DNA from 3 places in the Mesorhizobium sp. M1348 genome. Region 2 is predicted to be linked to each of the others. Evidence: riboswitches for the same ligand, from Rfam matches in the RefSeq annotation. Region 2 holds a riboswitch; each other region holds the start of a gene.

What was found. Region 2 has a riboswitch for cobalamin ahead of NKH13_RS34485 (CbtB domain-containing protein). Riboswitches for the same ligand answer to the same signal wherever they lie in the genome.
Region 1: linked by a shared signal. The riboswitch ahead of metE (5-methyltetrahydropteroyltriglutamate--homocysteine S-methyltransferase) and the one ahead of NKH13_RS34485 (CbtB domain-containing protein) in region 2 are both predicted to bind cobalamin.
Region 3: linked by a shared signal. The riboswitch ahead of NKH13_RS32545 (DUF1636 family protein) and the one ahead of NKH13_RS34485 (CbtB domain-containing protein) in region 2 are both predicted to bind cobalamin.

The regions. Positions count from the first base shown of each region.
Region 1 is NZ_JAMYLH010000037.1:2,131-9,826, forward strand. It holds partial or broken gene NKH13_RS31805 (IS5 family transposase) at 1-79, opposite strand, end outside; gene NKH13_RS31810 (hypothetical protein) at 326-562, shown strand; gene NKH13_RS31815 (hypothetical protein) at 589-909, shown strand; partial or broken gene tyrS (tyrosine--tRNA ligase) at 1,007-2,261, shown strand; partial or broken gene NKH13_RS31825 (MFS transporter) at 2,492-3,802, shown strand; gene NKH13_RS31830 (helix-turn-helix transcriptional regulator) at 4,014-4,847, shown strand; gene NKH13_RS31835 (hypothetical protein) at 4,968-5,294, opposite strand; cobalamin riboswitch at 5,974-6,174, shown strand; gene metE (5-methyltetrahydropteroyltriglutamate--homocysteine S-methyltransferase) at 6,270-7,696, shown strand, end outside.
Region 2 is NZ_JAMYLH010000053.1:9,285-16,980, reverse strand. It holds gene cobO (cob(I)yrinic acid a,c-diamide adenosyltransferase) at 266-889, opposite strand; gene cobU (bifunctional adenosylcobinamide kinase/adenosylcobinamide-phosphate guanylyltransferase) at 891-1,412, opposite strand; gene NKH13_RS34490 (CbtA family protein) at 1,405-2,181, opposite strand; gene NKH13_RS34485 (CbtB domain-containing protein) at 2,197-2,376, opposite strand; cobalamin riboswitch at 2,413-2,610, opposite strand; gene NKH13_RS34480 (aromatic ring-hydroxylating dioxygenase subunit alpha) at 2,883-3,938, shown strand; partial or broken gene NKH13_RS34475 (MFS transporter) at 3,917-5,115, opposite strand; gene NKH13_RS34470 (heparan-alpha-glucosaminide N-acetyltransferase) at 5,362-6,360, shown strand; gene NKH13_RS34465 (methyltransferase family protein) at 6,377-6,883, shown strand; gene NKH13_RS34460 (MerR family transcriptional regulator) at 6,903-7,289, opposite strand; gene mgtE (magnesium transporter) at 7,429-7,696, opposite strand, start outside.
Region 3 is NZ_JAMYLH010000040.1:13,705-21,400, forward strand. It holds gene NKH13_RS32535 (cobaltochelatase subunit CobN) at 1-1,282, opposite strand, end outside; gene cobW (cobalamin biosynthesis protein CobW) at 1,302-2,342, opposite strand; gene NKH13_RS32545 (DUF1636 family protein) at 2,339-2,773, opposite strand; cobalamin riboswitch at 2,812-3,015, opposite strand; gene NKH13_RS32550 (winged helix-turn-helix domain-containing protein) at 3,045-4,244, opposite strand; gene NKH13_RS32555 (NADH-quinone oxidoreductase subunit A) at 4,579-4,944, shown strand; gene NKH13_RS32560 (NuoB/complex I 20 kDa subunit family protein) at 4,935-5,516, shown strand; gene NKH13_RS32565 (NADH-quinone oxidoreductase subunit C) at 5,522-6,124, shown strand; gene NKH13_RS32570 (NADH-quinone oxidoreductase subunit D) at 6,125-7,315, shown strand; gene nuoE (NADH-quinone oxidoreductase subunit NuoE) at 7,316-7,696, shown strand, end outside.

The sequences.
Region 1 (7,696 bases), on a different contig from region 2:
ATTCCCTGTCCGTCAACGCGTTTGCATCTCGCTGCCCCGCGCGGCAATATCGCCGGCGGGTGGTCTCCGTCCAAGCCATGTCGTTATCCCGTTCAAGTCTAGACAACTCAAGCGAATCACAACGGACGGGGCCACTCAACCGTTTCCACCCCCAAAACCGAGTTTCGGGTCAGGCTCTAAGGGCAAACACCATGCCATTGTGGGTGGTGGTTTGCGTGGCGAGACACGCCTGGTAAGGACCCTCGTGGTTCCGGTACGGCCCCTGATATCGTGGTCGCAATTGGGGTGGTAATGGTTTGGCGGGATTTGCTGACGCGAGAAAACGGTGTCGCTGCCGCCGCCGCAAACCTTCCTCGATGAAATCGCCGCCACTGCAGCCCTTTTCGCCTGCTTCACACCAATTGCAGGCGTAGGTTTCAGGATTCACGCCGTTTTTGCCGGTGGCGCAATACGGCGTCGGAAAATTACCCACATTGAACTGACCTTGAACATCGGCAAAGGCGATGCAGGCCTTCTTCCCTGTCTTGAACCAGCAACTGATCGCGTGCAGTCATCCGGATAAGCCGCCCCGCCGGAGGCCAAGCTGACTTGGTGACACACGAACGCATTATTGTCTTCCGGTCTGGCGGCAACAGTATCAGCAGGACGGCAAAGCTGACCGGCTGCAGCGAAGCGCAGGTGAAGCGCTGGGCTCGACATCAGAAGGAAAGCGGGAAGCAGGAAATGTTGTCGCAAAAGTTGAGTTCTGCGAGGTGCAAAAGTCAGTTGCAAATCGTCGCGACAGAGGCTCGGCAGCTCCCCGAAGTAGCCATTTCAGATTGCTTGCAGGTGCGGATAAAGTCCTTTATGCATCGGCACATGATCAAGTCCGCGCTCATCGCTGCAATCTATTATGCGACGCTTCCATAAGGAGCGGCGCGTTTCGATCATGCCTTGAAACAAGCCGCCGTCAGGCGGCTTTGTTCATTGAGAGGACCCCCTGGCGGCAATACCAGGAGGATTCCCTATGGCACTTCCCGATTTATCAACCGGTCATTCCAAACCATATTCGGCGGCTTTGAAGACGCTCATTGAGCGCGGCTATGTAAATCAAGGGACCGACCTGCCGGGTGTCGATGCCGCCTTTGAAGCAGGCATCGTACCCGCTTACGCTGGTTTCGATGCGACGGCTGACAGTCTTCATGTCGGCCATCTTCTTCTGATCATGGCGCTTCGTCATCTTCAGCAGACTGGCCATAAACCCATCGTTCTCATTGGGGGTGGGACCACCCGCATCGGCGATCCCAGCTTCCGTTCGGACGCGCGGCCGATGCTGACGGACGAGCGGATCGCCGCCAACATTGAAGGGATCAGAAAGGTCTTTGGCCGTCTCCTTGTCTTCGGAGACGGCCCGACGGATGCCGTGATGGTGAACAATGCCGACTGGCTGGACAGCATTCGTTGGATCGACATGCTGAGAGACGTCGGCAGGCATTTCTCCGTCAATCGGATGCTCTCTTTCGACAGTGTGAAGTCGCGGCTGGAAAAGCAGGAGAATCTGAGCTTCTTAGAATTCAACTACATGATCCTCCAAGCGTTCGACTTCCTTGAGCTAACCCGCCGGACCGGTTGCCGTTTGCAGATGGGTGGAGCCGACCAGTGGGGGAACATCATCAATGGCATCGACTTGATACGGCGGACGGATGGAAAGGAAGTCTTCGGAGTGACTACGCCGCTTCTGAAGACTCCTTCAGGTGTCAAGATGGGTAAGACGGCTGCCGGAGCTGTGTGGCTCAACGAAGATCGCCTTTCACGATTACTGGCAATTCTGGCGTAACACGGAAGACGCTGATGTCGTTCGGTTTCTGAAGCTTTTCACCGATCTGCCGATGAACGAGATCGAGCGATTTGGACAGGCTGAAGGAACCGAGCTAAACGCCGTCAAAGAACGTCTCGCCAACGAAGCTACGGCCCTGGCACATGGAACTAACGCCGCCAAACAGGCGGAGGCCACGGCTAGCCAAGCATTTGGGCAGGGCGAAGCCGCAGAGGGGCTACCGACGCTTCATCTAAATGACGCCGAGGGGTTGGCCGGAGTAGCCCTTGTGGATTTGCTGGTACGCGCCGGATTGACCTCCTCCAAAGGGGAAGCGCGAAGGGCGATCTCGGGACGAGGTGTGCGGATCAACGGCAACGTTGTCGAGGTTGATACAATGATATCTTCCCAAGACCTCCCGATCCGGCTTTCGCTCGGCCGGAAGCGCCACACTGTTGTAAAGTAGGGTTTCAGCAAATGCTGTCGCAGAAATTCTGCCCGCTTAGCGGATATTGCAGACATTCGCGTCGAGTTCCCTGAGGAATGTCGAGAGACACTCCTCAGGGGGTAGTTAAGGCCGCCAAGTTTTCTGGGTTAGCAGGCGCGCCACTGTGGCAGCTTGGCTTGTATGGCGAGGCCATGGTTGAGTGAGGCGAACCAAATCCAGCCCCGCGGTCGATCCCGAAGCTTCCCACAATGGCGAAGAGAACATCTTCACTGGTTCCCTTTCAGCACAAGACCTTCCGTTCGCTATGGTCGGCTGCACTCATTTCGAACCTTGGCACCCTAGTGGAAGGTGCGGCGGCAGCTTGGCTGATGACGAGCATCGCCACCTCCCATGGAATGGTGGCGCTCGTCCAGTCATCGACCACCCTCCCCTACATGATCTTCTCGCTCGCGGCGGGAGCGCTCGCGGACAAGTTTGACCGTCGCCGGATCATGTTGACTGCGCAACTGCTGATGGTCTGCGTATCCGCCTTCCTGGCGTTCCTGACCTATGCGGGGAATGACACCCTGGACCCTTCTGGGTCTCACCTTCCTAATCGGCTGTGGTTGGGCATTGCACGATCCCTCTTGGCAAGCCTCCATGGGAGATATCCGAACACCTGCCAAGCGGGGTTGCGCTCAACGGCATGAGCTACAATCTCATGCGCAGCATCGGGCCGGCGATTGGCGGCATAATCGTGGCCACGGCCGGTGCGGCCTTCGCGTTCCTCTTCAACGTCCTTTGCTACTTCGCTCTGATCGCTGCGCTGTTGCGATGGAAAGCCGAACGGGCACGACAAGCGCTGCCGCGGGAGGCTTTCGGCAGTGCGATGGCGGCGGGCTTCCGTTACGTGCTCTTGTCGCCGAACCTTCTCAAGGTGATGTGCCGGAGTTTCATTTTCGGCCTCACCGCCGTTGTCATTTTGGCTCTCCTGCCGTTGGTCGCTCGCGAACAGATCAAAGGGACCGCAGTCACCTACGGCGTGATGCTCGGCTTCTTCGGCCTGGGAGCGATTTGCGGCGCGCTCCTCATCGGGCGGGTCCGAGAAGTTCTCTCCAACGAATGGGTCATTCGCGGTGCGTTCTTTGTATTGGCGATCAGCTGCTTCTTTCGGGCATGGAGCGAGCACGTTGGGCTGAGCTGTCTCAACCTCATGCCAGCCGGTGCGGCCTGGATTCAATCATTCTCGCTGTTTAACGTCACAGTGCAGCTTTCGGCGCCGCGGTGGGTGGTTGGACGCGCCCTCTCTCTATCAGACGGCCACATACGGCGGCATGGCGGCGGGAAGCTGGCTTTGGGGCGAACTGGCGGATGTCCAAGGTGTTTCGGGAGCCTTGCTCGTCCGCCAGCTGGTTCTTGTCATTGGGGGACTGATGGGCATCCTTCTGCGTCAGCCGGATTTTGAAACGCTCAATCTGGATCCGACCAACAAGTTCAGCGAACCGACGCTGCAACTTGACCTGCGGCCACGAAGCGGTCCGATCATGGTGATGGTCGACTATCGTGTCGATCAGAGAGATCCAGACTCGCCCACAATAATTATCTGAATTTCAGCAGTAATTTTTGATCGCCCATTCGTGCTGTGTACCAGCCCTGTGTCTTGCGCAAGTGGTCACGAACGGCTGCCGGAGCCTCGAAGACGCCCTAAAAACACATGCTGCGATTTTTGAACACGCTTGACGATTAGATTAATTCATCCACAATGCGTGTGTTGAACACGCGAGGTGAGTTATGAACATGAAAGAGCTTAGGGTTCGACTGGGCATGACTCAAAAAGATTTGGCAGAGCAGATGGCAACGACGCAACAGACTGTGGCCCGTTGGGAAACAGGCAAAACGCAGTTGAACGTCGAGCAGATCAAGGACCTTTGTCTCACGTTGAAATGCACGGTCGAGGAGCTGCTGGGCTGGAAGATTGATGTCGAGGAGTGGCGCACGAGCCCGTTTGCAATTGCCGATGCCGAAACGCGATACGGCACGCTCAGAATCAAGACGACTGTTGGCAGCCGCCAATATCCTATCGATGAAAAGGCGCGTGAATCGATTTTACGTCAGTTGAAGGAACTTCATAATCTTCGTAGAAATAACACAAGCAGGCCATGGCTGTATTGTTGGAGCCTTGACAACAAAATACTCTTGATAAATCCGCAATATGTCCGCACCATTGAGCTTATCGGTGAAGATGTAGAGGAGATGCCAGAGTATTATCATCCAGAAATCTATCGGGCTTTGGATGACTGGGATAAGGGTGAGGTTTCAGGAAAGCTGAAGAAAGAATGCGATGCCATCATCGCAGAGATGGGTGATCAGGAAGCCGTGCGCATGGCCTCCTATGTTCGCGTCACATATGACGACGGAGAAGATGAGTGGAACTTCTTGGATGAAGAAACCGCTACGACTTTCTTCGGATTGGAAGCTGCGACCTTTGACGTTCCCCAGTGTAGTTTCGCCGAAGTGGAGGAAGAAGGTTACTACCGAGCGCGATACGCCAACCTTGATCGCGTCGCGGTGATGGAGGTTCCAAGCGACCGTTATCACAGATTGACCGCGCCCGAGGAAGCTTAGAACCATCCACGAAGGGCGCATGTTACATCTCGACCTTGCGTGGTGCGTTTTCAGTACGAGATGACGTTAAGCGTAGGTAGTGGCAGGTAAGAGTGCTCGACCAGAAGCTCAACTGCCTCCTCAATATCGCTGCCGATGTGCCGCAGGACACGTCCACGGGAGCGTGGATAGGCGTGAAGTTCCTGCACTCCACGGTCCGCTCTCCCATCGCCGGTGTGTGCCCGACGCCATCTTGTGGACGAGCTTGGCCGCCTGCACCCGGTTGTATTCCGGCTTGCGGTCCGCCTGGGGGGCCGCCGCGATGGCTATCTCCATGTCAATCGGCGCCGAACTTTGACTGCCCGCTGCTTTTGATGATTTGGCGAGGTCCCGCGCATAATCAGTCTTGGTCTTCTCCTTGAGGCCCTGTGTCGCGAACTTGTGGTCCAGCAGGGCAAACAGGTCCAAGTCCCCCTCCGCCCGTGGCGCTGGCTTGCCCTCACCGCCCTCGGCTTCCAATTGGGGAACCGCTTCTGCGCGCTGCACCGTGGCGATTGTCCGCCCAAGACGCATCACAAGATCGAACGCCAAACCGTGCGCGTGCACGACGATTTGCCGCTCAGGCCTCATTTGGACAGGACTTGAGCTGGCCCGGTGGTTTGAGCCGGGTTATCTTGAGCCGGTGGGCTGCGAACAAGCAGTTCGAGACATTGGCCTCGATCACTTCGCAACAGGCCGCTGCGCCGGGCCTCGGGGTGCTCCCCTCGAAATCGTTGTGTCGTATCACCGAGGGCATCACGGCCAACAGTTTCCACATGGGCAACAGCCTCGCCATTGAGCCGGATGTGGTCGCGAGCAGATCACCAACGAAGCGGTCGGAAGCTCGGAGCCGAAGTTCGACGCCGAGGTGGCGTTCGCATGATGCGGGAAGCAGCACCACGGCGCTTGCCGGTCGTTTGCCGCCGGCAGCCGACGAACTCCTATCCTCCTGGACAAGGGCGCCGTGCGTCATTGCTTTGATTTACCGGCCGCTCAAGGCTTCCACAGTTTTCGCTTTCGAGGCGACCTTTGCAACATGCCAACGGAAATTTAACATAACGACATAAACATTTCTTTATGCGGCGTTGACAAAGAAGCGAACTGCTGTAATTGTCTCCCGCGTCGTGGTTCTCCGTACGGCGCTGCCGCAGCGGAGCTAAGAGGGAAGCCGGTGCGATGCCGGCGCTGCCCCCGCAACTGTTAGCGGCGAGCCAACCCCACTCATGTCACTGAGGCGAATAGCCTTGGGAAGACGGGTAGAGGCTATGACCCCGCGAGCCAGGAGACCTGCCACGGCGAATTACGTCCACGGGCGGGGTGTCTCGGTGGCCGCTGCAGCCTGGCGTTCGTGCCGGCCTGCTAGCGCCTTCCTTGTCACCGACGCCCCAACCATCGGGGTCTGGCATGACTGTCTCTCAGCAAATTCCTGTAGCAACGCTCGGCGTGCCCCGCTTCGGTCGTCGGCGAGAACTGAAATTCGCGCTTGAAAGCTACTGGTCCGGAAAATCGTCCGCTGCCGAGCTTCTCACGACCGCGAAGGCGCTCCGTGCCGCTAGCTGGGAGGAGCAGCACGATCGCGGCGTGTCGAAAATCCCGTCGAACGACTTCTCGCTCTACGACCATGTGCTCGACACCGCAGCCATGGTCGGCGCCGTTCCATCCCGTTACGGCTGGAATAGCGGCGAGGTTCCACTTGACATCTACTTCGCAATGGCGCGGGGCAACCAGGGTCAGACGGAGGATTGTCGACACGCTGGTCACCACCAGGCGGCTCATCGGTCTGATGTAACCGCGATGGAAATGACCAAGTGGTTTGACACCAACTATCACTACATTGTGCCGGAACTCAACGATGATCAGACGTTCGCCCTCTCGTCGACGAAACCGGTCGATTACTTCATCGAGGCTAAAGCTCTCGGCGTTCACACACGCCCAGTCATCCTTGGACCGATCACCTTCCTCAAGCTGGCGAAATCGCCTGCCAAAGGATTCGATCCCATCGCGCTCCTGCCGCGGCTGCTGCCCGTCTACGAGCAACTCCTGCAGAGGCTGAAGCTGTCTGGAGCCGACTGGGTGCAGATCGATGAGCCAGCGCTTGTCCTCGATCTGAACCCGAACGAACGAGCTGCGTTCGAATTCGCCTATGGCCAGCTGTCGAAAGCCGCGCCCGAGCTGAAGATCATGCTGGCTACCTATTTCGGGCCGCTGGGAGACAATCTCGAAACCGCGGTTTCTCTGCCCCTGGCCGGGCTGCATATTGATCTCGTGCGCGCTCCCGAGCAGCTGGAAACGGTGGGTCGGCTCGCACCGAAGGATCTGGTGCTCTCGCTTGGCTTGATCGATGGCCGCAACGTCTGGCGTGCGAACCTGCCCGCCATTCTCGACCGCATCAAACCGATCGTCGCCGGCTGGCCCTTGGACCGCGTCGAGATCGCGCCTTCTTGCTCGATGCTGCATATACCGATCGACCTCCGCATGGAGACGGAACTCGACGCGGACATCAGGTCGTGGCTCGCCTTCGCGGCCCAGAAGACCGACGAGTTGGTGTTGCTTGCCCGGGCCCTGTCCCAAGGCAGGGATGCGGTGGCAGGCGCGTTGAAAGCGTCTGCCGAGGCTGCCGCCACTCGCGTGACATCCACGAAGATCCATGACCCGCTGGTTGAGGGGCGGATCGCCAGCATTGACGACAGCATGAAGCGACGAGAGAGCGCTTTTGCCGAGCGCTCCAGAGTCCAGGCCGGCACGCTCGGGCTGCCGCCGTTCCCGACGACGACCATCGGGTCCTTCCCGCAGACGCCGCAGGTACGCAGGGCGCGGGCCGCTCATGCGAA
Region 2 (7,696 bases):
GTTGCTCCTTCAGCGTTGGAACGCGGCTTTATTCCAGCTTGGGTTCCTCGCCCCCACGAAAGTGGGGGAGAGGTGGCTCGGCGAAGCCGAGACGGAGAGGGGGACTGCGCCCTACGAAAGGCCCCCTCTCCGGCCGCTTCGCGGCCACCTCTCCCCCGCTTCGCGGCGGGCGAGGAACCCAGGTCTTGAGAGGTCGAGGGCAACCTCGGCAAGCGTCATCCGAGTTGGATCTTCCTCTGAACGTTCTGCCTGATCGCCAAAGCCCTCAGAATTCTATCCCCTGCTGCGCCTTCACGCCGGCGGCAAAGTGGTGCTTGGTCACGCCCATCTCGGTGACCAGGTCGGCTGCCTCGACCAGCGCCGGCTTGGCGTTGCGGCCGGTGACGACGACATGCAGGCCCTCGCGACGCGCCTTCAGCGCTGCGACCACCTTTTCGAGGTCGAGATAGTCGTAACGCAGCGCGATGTTGAGTTCGTCAAGCACCACGAGGCTGATCGACGGCTCGGCCATCAGCTCGAGTGCCTTGGCCCAGGCGGCCTCGGCCGCCGCGATGTCGCGTTTCAGGTCCTGCGTCTCCCAGGTAAAACCCTCGCCCATCGCGTGCCAGACGACGCGGTCGCCGAAGGCAGCAAAGGCGTCCTTCTCGCCGGTGTGCCACTTGCCCTTGATGAACTGGACGACGCCGACGCGCTTGCCGTAGCCGAGCATTCTGAGCGCCAGCCCGAAGGCGGCCGTGGTCTTGCCCTTGCCCGGACCGGTGTTGACGATCAACAGCCCTTTCTCGACCGTCTTGGCTGCAACCTCGGCGTCCTGCACCGCCTTGCGCTTGGCCATCTTGGCGCGGTGGCGTTCCTCGTCCTTGGGATCGATGTGGTCGGTATCAGCCATGTCATTTCACCCTGAGCGGCAGCCCCGCCACCATCAAAAGCACAATGTCCGCGACAGAGGCGACGTCTTGGTTCAGCCGGCCGGCGGCGTCGCGAAACCGTCTTGCCAGCGCATTGTCCGGCACGATGCCCTGGCCGACCTCGTTGGACACCACGAACCAGGGGCCACGCGGCCGCGACAGCACATCCGCCAGCCTTCGGCATTCGGCCTCGACATCATGTTCGGCCAGCATATGGTTGGTCAGCCACAGCGTCAGGCAGTCGATCAGCACCGGCTGGCCGTCAGGCAGCGCCTCGATCGCGCCGGCAAGGTCGAGCGGCGCATCGATGGTCGTCCAGCCGGCACCGCGGCGCGAGCGGTGCAGCGCGATCCGTTCGCGCATCTCCTCGTCATAGGCTTGCGCCGTCGCGAGATAGCTCCACGGCGCCGGACAGGCACTCACCAGCCTCTCGGCATGCGCGCTCTTGCCGGAGCGCGCACCGCCGATGATAAGGGTCAGTGCCCCGGCAGCGCGGTCAGGCAAAGCTGTCGCGCAGGCTGGTCGCCGTGCCGGTGAAGCGGCCGCGCACCACGCCGACGACCGCGCCGAGCACCAGCCAGAACACCAGATTGGTCAGCGTCACCGCCACCACGAACTGGTGGTGCAGGCCTTCCGGGATCGCCGTCTCGAAACTGTCGGGCTGCGGCGCGCCAACGATATGCGGCGCGACGATCAACGCCACCGCAAGGACCGCCAGCGGCAGCGATCTGCGGAAGGCGATAAGGCCGAGACCGGCCGCGGTCGCCACCACTGTTGCCCACCACCAGATCTGGCGTTGGACAAGGTCGGCCGCCGGCATCGCCGGCAGTTCCGGCGGCAGGCCGAGGCCCGGCGCCAGCGTGAACACGGCAAAGCCGGCCAGCCCCCAGAACAGGCCCTGACGCCAATTGCCGATGCCGCCGGCGAACTCCGAAACCGCAACCAGGACCAGCGCAAAGCCGATACCGGTGACGATATTGGCAACGACGCTGAAGGCAAAGCGTTCGAAACCGTCGGCCGGCGCCCAGCCTTCGTCCTCCGCCGGAGCCATTGCTTCAGCCGGCGCGGCGCTGCTCATAGCCATCGTGCCCCCGGCGTTTTCGACCGGTGCCGCAGGTGCGGCGGCATGGTCATGGCCGCCGCCGGCCTGTTCGTAGACTTCGGCCTTCAGGATGAGCGGCACCGTGGCATAGGCCTGCATGCAGGCGAGAGCGACGCCGGCCACAAGCCCTGCGATCGCCGCGATGAACACGACGTTGCGAAACAGTGTCATGATGTCAGCCCCTTGTCAGTGGCAGGGAAAGCCCATCGAGTGGCGATAGTCGTGCGCGGCATTGTGGACCGCATCGATATGCGAGAAGCCGACAAAGCCCATGACGAAAATGCCGAGGAATGCAGCAAGCGCCAGCTGCATGAAACGCGACTGCGAGGAGACGGAAGCGCCGAGCGAGACGGAAGCGGTATTCATGTCTTGTCCTTTCGCCCTCCACCCGAGGGCATAGAAGTCAGTTTCCTGTCGCCGGCAGGTCTCCTGGCTCGCGGATCAGCGTCCTTCCCCACCTTCCCGAAGGCGAACCTTCAGTGGCATATGGAGAGGACTACCGCACACAGTTGCGGGGGCAGCCACGGCATTGGGCAAACAATTTCGCCCGCACCGCATTCCCTCTTGGTTCCAAACGGAACCGACGACATCAGCGACTATAGGCAGAATCGCCGCGCCCGGCAAACCAAATTCCGCCGGATCGTGTGGCGAATGCGCCGCCTCGCCAAGCTGCCCGGCCGGCGCCGCGATTGACAATTTTTACCGCCGGGTGTCGGCTGGCGGATGGGGAAGAAGCCGGCATGCAACCCAGCCCGAATGAGCGCGGTCCCTACAACGGTCTGACGCGGGCCGAGCCGACGCTGCCGTCATCGGCCTATTGGGACATCGCAGCCTACCAGCGCGATCTCGAGGCCATCTGATATCGCAACTGGCTGCTGGTCTGCCGCGAGGCCGACCTTGCCCAGCCGCTGGCTTTCAGAACGTTCCGCATAGGCACGCAGGAGGTCGTCGTGCTGCGCGACGAGACCGGCGAATTGCGCGCCTTCCACAACACCTGCCGGCATCGTGGCTCGCAGCTTTGCCAGCAGAGCGAAGGCCGGCTGAAGGCGCGGCTCATCACCTGCCCTTACCACGCCTGGTCCTATTCGCTGCGCGGTGATCTGGTGCGCGTGCCATCGAAATCGCTGCCGGACGGTTTCGACAAGGCCGATCATCCGCTCTACCGCGTCGCGCTTTCGGTGTGGCGCGGTTTTGTCTTCGCCAACCTCGCCGAGGATGTTGCCGGCTCAGCTGAAACATCCTTCGATCCGGCATCCGGCGACCTCGCCAACTGGCCGCTGGAAACGCTGCTGAGCGGCCATGTGCTGCGCAAGGTGATAAACTGCAATTGGAAGATCTTTTGGGAAAACTTCAACGAGTGCCTGCACTGCCCCGGCGTCCACAAGGACCTGTCGCGGCTGGTGCCGATCTATGGCCGCGGCCTGATGGGCCGGCACGACGACCCCGAATGGGCGCGCCACGCCGACAATGACGCGCCGGAATTTGCCGGCGGCTTGCGGGCCGGGGCCGAAACCTGGTCGCGCGACGGACGCGTCCACGGGTCGGTCTTTTCCGGCCTGACGCCGAGCGAGCGTGCCGCCGGGCAGACCTATGCCACCAGCTTGCCGTCGATGTTCGTCGTCGGTCATGTCGACTATGTCAGGACCGTGCGGCTGGTGCCGCTTGGGCCGGAGCAGACCGAACTCACCGCCGAATGGCTTTTTTCGCCCGAAGCGCTCGCCGATCCGGCGGCGGATATCGACAACATCATCGCCTTCGGTACCCAGGTGCTGGAGGAGGATGCTGATATCTGCGAGGTCAACCAGATGGGCCTGCGCTCGATGCGCCACAAGGCCGGCGTGCTGATGCCCGAGGAATATGACTTGCACCGCTTCCACAACAGGGTGCGCGAGCGGCATGCCGCACTTCAAAGCGATTTGGGCAGATAGCGCCAGGTGACGAAGCCGCAGACTGCCGCCAGCAGGCCGAGTGTCGCGAAAACCGCGCCCAGGCCGAAGAACGCCAGCACCACCGAATAGACCAGCGGCGGCGTCAGCTCGGAAAAGTCGAGATAGGTGCGGTAGACCGCCGCCATCTGCGCCCGCTCATACGAGCGCACCGAGCGCATGAAGGCGGTCGAGCCCAGCGCATCCAGCGCGATGGTGAAGAAGGCACCGCAAAGCAACAAGGCGCCGGTGACGAGCGGTGCGGCCTCGCCGACGGCGCCGGCCGCCAGCAGCGTTGCCGACATGGCGAAATAGGCGAACGTCATGGTGCGCCGGCCGCCGAAACGCCGTCCCGCCCTGCCCCAGAAGATGGCCATGAACAAAAGCGCATTGCCGGCCGAAACCAAGAGGCCGCCGGCCAGCTTGCCCTCGCCGGTGATCACCATGAACAACGGCCCATAGACGAAGAACGTCGTCCAGAAGCAGGAGCGGCCGAAGGCGATCAGCCAGGCGAGCCTCAGCCTTGGCTGCGCGACGAAGCGGCCGATATTGGCCAGCGGATTGACCGGCCGCGCCTTGCCGGGGCGGATCGACGGATTGTCGCCAAGCCGGTAAGTCCAGAACAGCGCCAGCAAGGCCATGGCGAAGACGGCCACCGCGCCATGCGCGGCATAGATGCCGAAACGCGTGTAGAGGAAAATGCCGAGCGTCGGCCCGGCGGTCCAGGCAAGCATCGACCACGCCATGCGCAGCGACTCGGCCTGCATGAAATCGGTCTTGCGGATATGATCCATGATGTAGAGGTTGAGCGTGATCGCCAGCGCGCCGGCGCCGACGACGCGGCAGAGCATGCCGACCACCTGGTCGGCCAGCGTATGGGTGACGAAGAACAGCGAGCCGGCGGCCAGCAGGCAGGCGCCGGCGGTATAGACCCACCGCCGGGCAAAGCGGGCGATCAGCATCGGCATGAACAGCGTCGCCGACAGGCCGAGCATCGCCACGATCGTGTAGAGGATCGAAACGATCTGCTCGTTGTGCAGGATCTCGTAGCCTGGATCGGGATGACGCTGGATACCGTCGCGCGCGCGAAGGATTCGACCGCATAAAGCGAGGCGAAAGTGCGGGCATCCGCCGGCCGCAAGGCCGCGAGCCAGATCGGATGGCGCACATGGGTAGCCATTGCTTTCCCCGAAGCCGAATCGCCCGAAGCAGGGTTTGGAGCACAAATCTGCCGCGGCGATGCCTTGCCGGGTAACAGGAAACCGACGCCTTCACGGCAAAAAGCGAAGCCGGCCAAAGGCTTTCCGGCTCTGGCCTAAAGCAGCTCTGATGCCAACCGGCACCAACGCGACGCAAGGCCCGCTTCTTTTGTCGGGAGCAACCGTGATAGTCGTTCTGCCGGGGCTGAACCAAGACAGCGAGACCAATGAGCATCGCCACGCCGACCACCGCCGTTCAGGATCAACCGAAGTCGAAGCGCATCGCCGCCATCGACATCGCACGCGGCATCGCTTTGCTTGCCATGGCGAGCTATCATTTCACCTGGGACCTCGAATTCTTCGGCTACACCGATCCCGGCCTCACCGCTTTCGGCTGGTGGAAAATCTACGCGCGCTGCATCGCCTCGAGCTTCCTGTTCCTGGTCGGCGTCAGCCTCTATCTCGCCCATGGCAAAGAAATCCGCTGGACCGGCTTCTGGAAGCGCTTCGCCATGGTTGCCGGGGCGGCACTCGCAATATCGCTGGTCACCCGCATCGCCACGCCCGACGGCTTCATCTTCTTCGGCATATTGCACGAAATCGCGCTCGCCAGCCTGCTCGGCCTGGCGTTCCTGCGCCTGCCGGCGCTGCTGACGCTTGCCGTGGCGGCCCTCGTTATTGCCGCGCCTTTCTACCTGCGATCCGAAACTTTCGATCAGCCGGCTTTGTGGTGGGTCGGCCTGTCGGCGACCAATCCGCGCTCCAATGACTACGTTCCGCTGCTGCCGTGGTTCGGCGCCGTGCTTGCCGGCATCGCGCTTACCAAGCTCGCCTCCACCTCCGGCGCGCTGACGCGGTTGTCGGCCTTGGCGCCTGGCCGCTGGGCAAATCCGCTGGTCTTCATCGGCCGGCACAGCCTTGCCTTCTATCTGATCCATCAGCCGGTGCTGATCGGCTCGGTCTGGCTGTTTTCGCAATTCATGCCGGCACAGGTCGAAACCAGGGAGGTGAACTTCCTGAAATCCTGCCAGATATCCTGCGAGCAGGCACGCGACACCGAGTTCTGCTCCAGCTATTGTGCCTGCATGCTGGACACTCTCCAGGGCGAAGCCTCGCTTGACCGGCTCTACAGCAACGACCAGTCCCCGGAGTGGAAGGCGCATATTGGCGAGCTCGCCGGCACCTGTACCGCCCAAACCGAGGCGGCGGAACCGGGAACGCGCTAATCGAGGGAGGACAACAATGAGCGACAGTCACCCGAAACCCGTGCAGCAAAATCCTGGGCAGCCGAAGCTGGGGCACATCCCATGGCCGCCGCTGATCTATATCGCCGCCATCATCGTCAGCGTCGCGCTAGGACTGTTCTATCCGCTGCCATGGATCGGCGATCTTCTCGGCGACATCCTGTTCGCTGCCGGCCTTGTGGGGTTGGTGGCGGTCGCCGCGCTCTGGTTCACGGCAATCCGCACCATGATCCGCGCCAAAACGACGCTCAACCCGAACGGCGTGCCGGACCATCTGGTGACCACCGGCCCCTTCGCCGTCAGCCGCAACCCGATCTACCTCGCTAACACATTGCTGCTGGTCAGCCTCGCCTTTGTCTCTGGGATCGCCTGGTTCCTGCCGCTGGCGGTCATCGCGGCGTTCCTGACGCAGAAGCTGACGATCGAGAGCGAGGAGAAGGTGCTGACGGCCAAATTCGGCAAGAAGTACCGAGACTACGCCAAAAGGGTGCGGCGCTGGATTTGAGCCGGCGCTGACACCACGCTTATGTGGTGACGCCGAGTTCCACCAGCCGCTCGACGCAGGATTCCTCTGCCTGGTCGAGCTCGGCCAGGGTCTCCTCGAGATCGCGGCGTTTCTGGCGCAAATCCTCGCGCTTTTCCTCGATGCGCTTGATCATCAATTTGAGTTGGCCGACCTCGCCGGGCGGCTCCCTGTACATCTGGATGATTTCGCGGATCTCATTGATCGAGAAGCCGAGCCTCTTGCCGCGCATGATCTGGCGGATGAGATGCCGGTCCGACGGACGGAACAGCCGGGTGCGGCCGCGCCTTACCGGCTGCACCAGCCCTTCGTCCTCGTAGAAGCGCAACGTCCGCGTCGACACGTCGAATTCGCGGGTCAGCTCCGTGATTGAATAATATTCCCGCATCGTCACTCCAATGCCCCGGCCACGCCGCGAGTTCCAACTGGCCGGCGCCGCCGGCGTCCAGGCACGTACCAGAATCGGCGGACAAGGCACCTTCCAAAGCCTCGCACGGCATTTACGTAAAAGTCAATTGAGGTGCCGTTCAGCGCACGCCGAACCACCATGTGGCAAGCCCGAGAAAGGCAAAGAAACCGACGACATCGGTGACCGTAGTGACGAAAACCGCCGAAGCCACAGCCGGGTCGATCTTGAAGCGGTCGAGCAGCAGCGGGATAAGGATGCCCGCCAGAGCCGCCACGAACATGTTGATGATCATCGCCGCCGCGATGATGCCGCCCAGATTGCGATCGTGGAACCAGGCAGCCGCAACGATGCCGATCAGGATGGCGAAGATGATGCCGTTGATGAAG
Region 3 (7,696 bases), on a different contig from region 2:
GATAGTCGGGGATCAGGATGGCGAGCTTGCGTTCCGCGCGGGGCGTCCGCTGCAGGCGCACGAAGGCCTCGACACGGTTCGCCACTTGCGCCACGCGGTCGGGCTCAGGCCGGTTGGCGAAGGCGCGGAAGGCCAATGCGGGATCGGTTTCGCTTTCGCCCTTGAATGAAATAGCGCCGGCCAGGATGCGGCCGTCGAGCTCGGGCAGGACGACATGCATGGCAAGGTCGGCGGGCGCCAGGCCGCGCTGATTGTTTTGCCAGATGTCGCGGCGGGTGGTCGCGACGATGACCTGGAACACTGGCACGCCGGCGCGGTCGAACAGGGTTTCGACGCCAGGCTCGGCACCCGAGGCGAAAGCTGTGGCGGTGATGATGGCGGCAGGCTTCAGGGTTGCAAGCGCGGTTTCGACAAAGGCGAGCGATGCCGGGTCCTTGAGGCTGGAGACGAAGATAGGGACCGGCGCTATGCCGCGCGCGCTCAGCGCTTCGAAAAGCGCATCGATGGGCGCCACGTCGGCAGCGAGCAGCATCGAGCGGTAGAACAGGATTGGCACGACGTCCCCCTCCCCCTCGAGGGGAGGGTGGCCCAAAGGGCCGGGTGGGGTCGTTGCGGCAGTGCTCGACGTTTTTTTCTGTCGGCGCGCTTCAGAGTGTTGGCGCGCGTCGGAGAGGACCCCACCCCCGGCCTGCGGCCGGACCCTCCCCTCGAGGGGGAGGGGGAGGACACCGCGTCCCGGCTCGTAAAATCCCGCCTTTGGCACGCTGACTGGTTCAGCGACCGCCACACCCGATCCGGCGAGACTTGCCAACCTCTGCACCAGCGCCGTCATATTCGCCGGTCCGCCCTCGCGGAAATAGCCAAGCAGGCCGTCCAACTCCTCGCGCGGCAGCGTCGAGCCTTCGATCAGCCGCAAATCCTCGTCGTGGCTCTCGCCGGGCAGCAGCGCCAGCTTGATACCGCGATTTCGCGCGATAACGGCGAGCTGGTCGCAGCCATAGCGCCACCACTCATAGCCGCCGAGGATGCGGACCAGAATGACCTTGGCGTGGCGGGCGACGCTGTCGATCCACAGGTCGACGGACATCGGATGGCGCAGGTCGCGCAAGGCGGCGAGCCGCATCGACGGCAGGCGGTGCGCATCTGCCTTCCACGCCGCCGCCAGCCCGGCCAGGTCGCTGTCGGTGAAGGACAGGGCCACGACATCCGCAGGCGTTTGCCTGAGATCGACAGGCTCGGCGAGATCGTCGAGCGAGGCGGATGTGGTGGTGAGGATGTGCATCGCGGCTCGTTACCTGGGGTCAGCCGGCGAGGATACGCTCGATCGCCGGGCGGTTCAGCCCTTTCAGGCCGATGACGACAAGGCGCGAGCGGCGGTCGTCTTCAGCGGTCCAGGCGCGATCGTAATAGTGATTGACGCGCGGACCGACGGCCTGCAGCAGGAGCCGCATCGGCTTGCCGCCGACTTCGACGAAACCTTTGACGCGCAACACGTTTTCTTCCTCCGCCGCCGTGGCGACGCGTAGTGCCAGCTCGTCCGGGTTGGACACGGACGCGATGTCGATGACGAACGAGTCAAAGTCGTCATGTTCGTGGTCGAGCTCGTCGTCGTGATGGGTCTTGCGGTTCTCGATGTCGTCCTCGACGGCGAGGCCGAGGCCGAGCAGCACCGACGGATCGACCTTGCCTTGCGAAGTCGGCACGATCTTCACCGCCCGCGCAACGTGCTTGCCGATGACGGCATTGGCACGGGCCAAGCCGGCTGCGTCCATCAGGTCGCTCTTCGACAGGATGATCAGGTCGGCGCAAGCGAGCTGGTCCTCGAATACTTCCTCGACCGGATCGTCGTGTTCGAGCGTCTCGTCCTGCGCGCGCTGCGCCTGCAGGGCATCCATGTCGTTGGCGACGCGGCCATCAGCCAGCGCCGGCCCGTCGACGACGGCGATGACGCCATCGACCGTGACACGGCTTTTCACCGACGGCCACTGGAAGGCCTGGACCAGCGGCTTGGGCAGGGCCAGCCCGGACGTCTCGATCAGGATATGGTCGACCCTCGGCGTCAGCGACAGGATCTGGTCGAGCGCCGGAACGAAATCGTCGGCCACTGTGCAGCAGATGCAGCCATTGGCCAGTTCGACGATGTTTTCCTCGGGGCAGGTGTCAATGCCGCAGCCCTTCAGGATCTCGCCGTCGATGCCGATGTCGCCGAACTCGTTGACGATGATGGCCAGGCGCTTGCCTTTGGCGTTTTCGAGCAAATGGCGGATCAACGTCGTCTTGCCGGCGCCGAGAAAGCCGGTGACGACGGTGCAGGGAACGCGCGAAAGGGAGGCAGCGGTCATATCGAGTCCTTCAAAAGGTCAAGGGGAGGGATGCGGGCAACCAGGCCGCGCTTCAGGCAATCGGGACGGCCGCGCCATGGAATGAGCCCATCCGTCGAGGTGGCGAACAGCTTTGCGCCGGTCACGAGATCGGCGCCGCTGGTCGCAGTCAGGTCGCCGAAGACGTAACTCCAGCAGCCGTCGCGCAGTATGGCGGCGCTGAGCCGGCGCTTGCAATTGCCGAGGCATTCGACGGTGCGGATTTTGATGTTTTCGCTGGAAGCGGCGCGGCGCGTGTCCTCGGCGAGCAGTTCGCCGGCGCGGGGATGAGCGTCCGAACCGGTCTCGTCACGGCAGGACGAGCAGACGATGACGGTAACTCCGGCCGGGGAATCACCATGGCCGGACAATAAATCCGCTGTCTCAGCCGAAAAACTGCTGTCGCGTTCCAAATCAGGCTCCTTGCCCGGAAAACCCGCCAGGCGATCGGATTCATTTGTCCTAGACGGCAGGTCTCCTGGCTCGCGGGTCATCGCCTGAGTGCCGCCTTCCCGGGAATATCCCAGTGGTTTTCGGCCGAGGCTCGTCGCTTACAGTTGCGGGGACAGCCGCGGATTTGAAATTGAGATTTCGCACCGCATTCCCTCTTGGCCCTTGCCGTTGCGGGCAGGGGACCGTCTGGAACGGATTTAGGCTTGTGAAGGCAGTCGTGTCAACGCACGTCTATGACGCGGCGATATCTGCGAGCGGCTGGCCAAGGTCGCCGGCAGCTGTCACCTCGATGCGCTCAAGCCCGAGCCAACCCTGCATCAGCTTCAATTCCTCGAAGAGTTCGGCAGCGGTTTGTGGCGGGGCGCCGGGCTCCGCATATGCGGCATGGACGCGCAATACGCCGGCCGGGCGGTCGGCCCTGAGGTCGACGCGCCCGACGATGCTGTCGCCGAGCAGGAACGGCAGCACATAATAGCCATACCGGCGCTTTTCGGCCGGCGTATAGATCTCGATGCGGTAGTGGAAGTCGAATAACCGCTCGGTGCGCGACCGCTCGAAGACGACGGGATCGAACGGCGCGAGCAAGGCGCGCGCCTCGATCCTGCGCGGCAAACGGGCGTTCTTGTGGAGATAGGCCGGCTTGTTCCAGCCTTCGACGCTCACCGGTAACAGGTCGCCGGCCTCGACCAGCTCCTCGATGCGACCCTTGATATCGGCGGGCGAGAGGCGGAAATAGTCGCGCAGATCGCCTGCCGTGGCGACGCCGTGGGCGCGGGCGGAGATACGCAGCAATTCGCGGTGGGCGTCCTCGGAGGATGGCACTGGCAAAGCGAGTACCGCTGGCGGCAGTACGTGCTCCGGCAGATCGTAGAACCGCTCGAAGCCGCGGCGATACGCGGTGGTGATGCGGCCGGCCCAGAACAGCCATTCGAAGGCATGCTTGGCATGGCTCCAGCCCCACCAGCCGCCCGAACCCTTCTGGCCTTCGAAAGCCGAAGCCGCGATCGGGCCTCGTTCGGCGACCTCGCGATAGATGTCTTCGATATAGGCGGCGTGCTCGCGGCCCCATTTGGCCAGTCCGCTGTACATTTCGTCGCCGCGCTCGGCCCGCTGCATGCGCCAGCGCATCAGCGGATAGGTCTCGACCGGCAAGAAGGAGGCTTCGTGCGCCCAATATTCGAAGACCATGCGCTTGCGCGTTGCGGCGGCGGCGTCGAGCAGCGCAAGCTTGTAGGGGCCAAGCCGCGAATAGAGCGGCATATAGTGGGCGCGCACCACGGCGCTGACGGAATCGATCTGCAGCAGGCCGGTACGGGCAAGCACGCGGGCCAGATGCCTGCGGTCGGGCGTACCGGCGGGGCGGGGGTCATTGAATCCCTGTGCCGCCAGCGCGATGCGACGGGCCATGCGAAGCGAGATTTTTTCTTTCATCAAGGGGTATCCTGATGATGTTGGACACAGCAGAGAATCTGCGATTTCCGCGCCATGCTAGCAGGGTTTTGGCGGCATCCATGTCAGGAGAGAAAAGTGGAGTAGAAAGTGAAGGAAATCAAACAGGAGCGGATCGGACCAGTTTTCCCGGATATGCCGTCCAGCACCGCGATTTGAACAAGGTTTGACTTGCTTCGCCGAAAGCGCTGCGCTAACCCTCGCCGCGTTGCAGCATAGAGCCCCTTAAAACGGTTCAGTGGTTAAACTGTCACGCTTCCGCAAGTGGGTCCGGTGCTGTAATCAGAGTGGATTGGCCGCCAACGGAAACTGCAGCATGAACGCACTTTTAGGTTCGTACCTGCCCATAGTCCTGTTCATCGGCGTGGCGCTGGTGGTCGGGCTGGCGCTGCTCGCCGCACCCTTCCTGGTGGCCTACCGCAACCCCGATCCGGAAAAGCTTTCGGCCTATGAGTGCGGCTTCAACTCGTTCGACGACGCCCGCATGAAGTTCGACATCCGCTTCTACCTGGTGTCGATCCTGTTCATCATCTTCGACCTGGAGGTGGCCTTCCTGTTTCCTTGGGCGGTGTCGTTCAGTCAGATCGGCATGCTCGGTTTCTGGTCGATGATGGTGTTTTTGGCGGTGCTGACCATCGGCTTTGCCTATGAATGGAAGAAAGGAGCGCTGGAATGGGATTGAGCGACAATTCCGGCACGCTCGTCGCGCCGAAGCCCAAGGGCCTCATCGACCCCAACACCGGCAGGCCGGTGGGGGAGGACGATCCATTCTTCCTGGAGATCAACAACGAGCTGGCCGACAAGGGCTTTCTCGTCACCTCGACCGAGGCGCTGATCACCTGGGCGCGCAGCGGCTCGCTGATGTTCATGACCTTCGGTCTCGCCTGCTGCGCGGTCGAGATGATCCATACCTCGATGCCGCGCTATGACTCGGAGAGGTTCGGTGTCGCGCCGCGCGCGTCTCCGCGCCAGTCCGACATCATGATCGTTGCCGGCACGCTGACCAACAAGATGGCGCCGGCGCTGCGCAAGGTCTACGACCAGATGCCCGAGCCGCGCTACGTCATCTCGATGGGCTCCTGCGCCAATGGCGGCGGCTATTATCACTATTCCTATTCGGTGGTGCGCGGCTGCGACCGCATCGTGCCGGTCGACATCTACGTGCCCGGCTGCCCGCCGAGCGCCGAAGCGCTGCTCTACGGCATCCTTCTGCTGCAGAAGAAGATCCGCCGCACCGGCACGATCGAACGGTGAGCGGCATGTCCCAGGCGTTGAATGACCTCTCGACCTATCTCGGCGAGAAGCTGACCGGCCGGATCGGCGAGGCGGTGCTCGCCTATGGCGAACTCACCATCTCGGTCGAGCCGCGCGACCTGATCGAGGTGGTGACCTTCCTGCGCGACGACCCGAAATGCCAGTTCATCTCGATCATCGACGTCTGCGGCGCCGATTATCCGTCGCGGGCAAAGCGCTTCGACGTCGTCTATCATTTGCTGTCGCCGAGGCAGAATATCCGCATCCGCATCAAGGTCCAGGCCGACGAAGAGACGCTGGTGCCGTCGATCACCGGCATATATCCCGGCGCGGACTGGTTCGAGCGCGAGACCTACGACCTCTATGGCGTGCTGTTTTCGGGCCATCCCGATCTGCGGCGGATCCTGACCGACTACGGCTTCGAGGGCCATCCGCTGCGCAAGGACTTTCCGCTGACCGGCTTCGTCGAGGTGCGCTACGACGACGAAGCCAAGCGCGTCATCTACGAGCCGGTGGAATTGAAACAGGAATTCCGCAATTTCGATTTTCTGTCTCCGTGGGAAGGTACGGATTACGTGCTTCCGGGAGATGAGAAGGCAAAGCAGTAAATGGCTGAAACCTCCGTTCGCAACTTCAACATCAATTTTGGCCCGCAGCATCCAGCGGCGCATGGCGTTTTGCGCCTCGTGCTGGAGCTTGATGGCGAGGTGGTCGATCGCGTCGATCCGCATATCGGGCTTTTGCATCGCGGCACGGAAAAGCTGATCGAGCACAAGACCTATCTGCAGGCCGTGCCCTATCTCGACCGGCTCGACTATTGCGCGCCGATGAACCAGGAACATGCCTTCGCGCTTGCCGCGGAGCGGCTGCTCGGTATCGAGGTGCCGAAGCGCGGGCAGCTTATTCGAGTTCTCTACTCTGAGATCGGCCGCATCATGTCGCACATCCTCAATGTGACGACGCAGGCGATGGATGTCGGCGCGCTGACGCCGCCGCTGTGGGGCTTCGTCGAACGTGAAAAGCTGATGGTGTTCTATGAGCGGGCCAGCGGCTCGCGCATGCACGCGGCCTATTTCCGGCCGGGCGGCGTGCATCAGGACCTGCCGCAGAAGCTGATCGAGGACATCGGCAAGTGGATCGACCCGTTCCTGAAGTCGGTCGACGACCTCGACGCGCTTTTGACCGGCAACCGTATCTTCAAGCAGCGCAATGTCGACATCGCTACCGTCTCCCTGGCGGACGCCTGGGCCTGGGGCTTTTCCGGCGTCATGGTGCGCGGCTCGGGTGCGCCGTGGGATCTGCGCAAATCGCAGCCCTACGAATGCTATGCCGAGCTGGACTTCGACATTCCGATCGGCAAGAACGGCGACTGTTTCGACCGCTATCTGGTGCGCATGGAAGAGATGCGGCAGTCGGCGAAAATCATGCGCCAGTGCGTCGACCTGTTGCTCGGCAAGGAGGGCAGCGGGCCGGTGTCTAACCTCGACGGCAAGGTGGTGCCGCCGAAGCGCGCGGCGATGAAGCGCTCGATGGAAGCGCTGATCCATCATTTCAAGCTCTACACCGAAGGCTACCGCGTGCCGGCCGGCGAGGTCTATGCGGCAGTCGAGGCGCCGAAGGGCGAGTTCGGCGTCTATCTCGTCTCCGACGGCACTAACAAGCCCTATCGCTGCAAGCTGCGCGCGCCCGGCTTCGCGCATCTGCAAGCCATGGACTTTTTGTGCCGCGGCCACATGTTGGCCGACGTCACCGCCGTTCTCGGCTCCCTCGACATCGTGTTTGGTGAGGTCGATCGCTAAATGTCAGTCCGCCGTCTCGCAGAAGCCAGCCTCCAGCCAGCCTCCTTCGCCTTCAACCGGGCGAATGCGGCAGCGGCGAAGCAGTGGATCAAGAAATATCCGAAGGGGCGCCAGCAATCCGCGATCATCCCCTTGCTCATGCTGGCGCAGGAGCAGGAAGGCTGGGTGACCAAGGCGGCGATCGAGACGATCTCCGACATGCTCGGCATGCCCTATATTCGCGGGCTGGAAGTCGCCACCTTCTATACGCAGTACCAGCTCAATCCGGTCGGCACCCGCGCCCATATCCAGGTCTGCGGCACCACGCCCTGCATGCTGCGCGGCTCGGAAGCGCTGATGGATGTGTGCCGCTCGAAGATCCATCACGACCAGTTCCACACC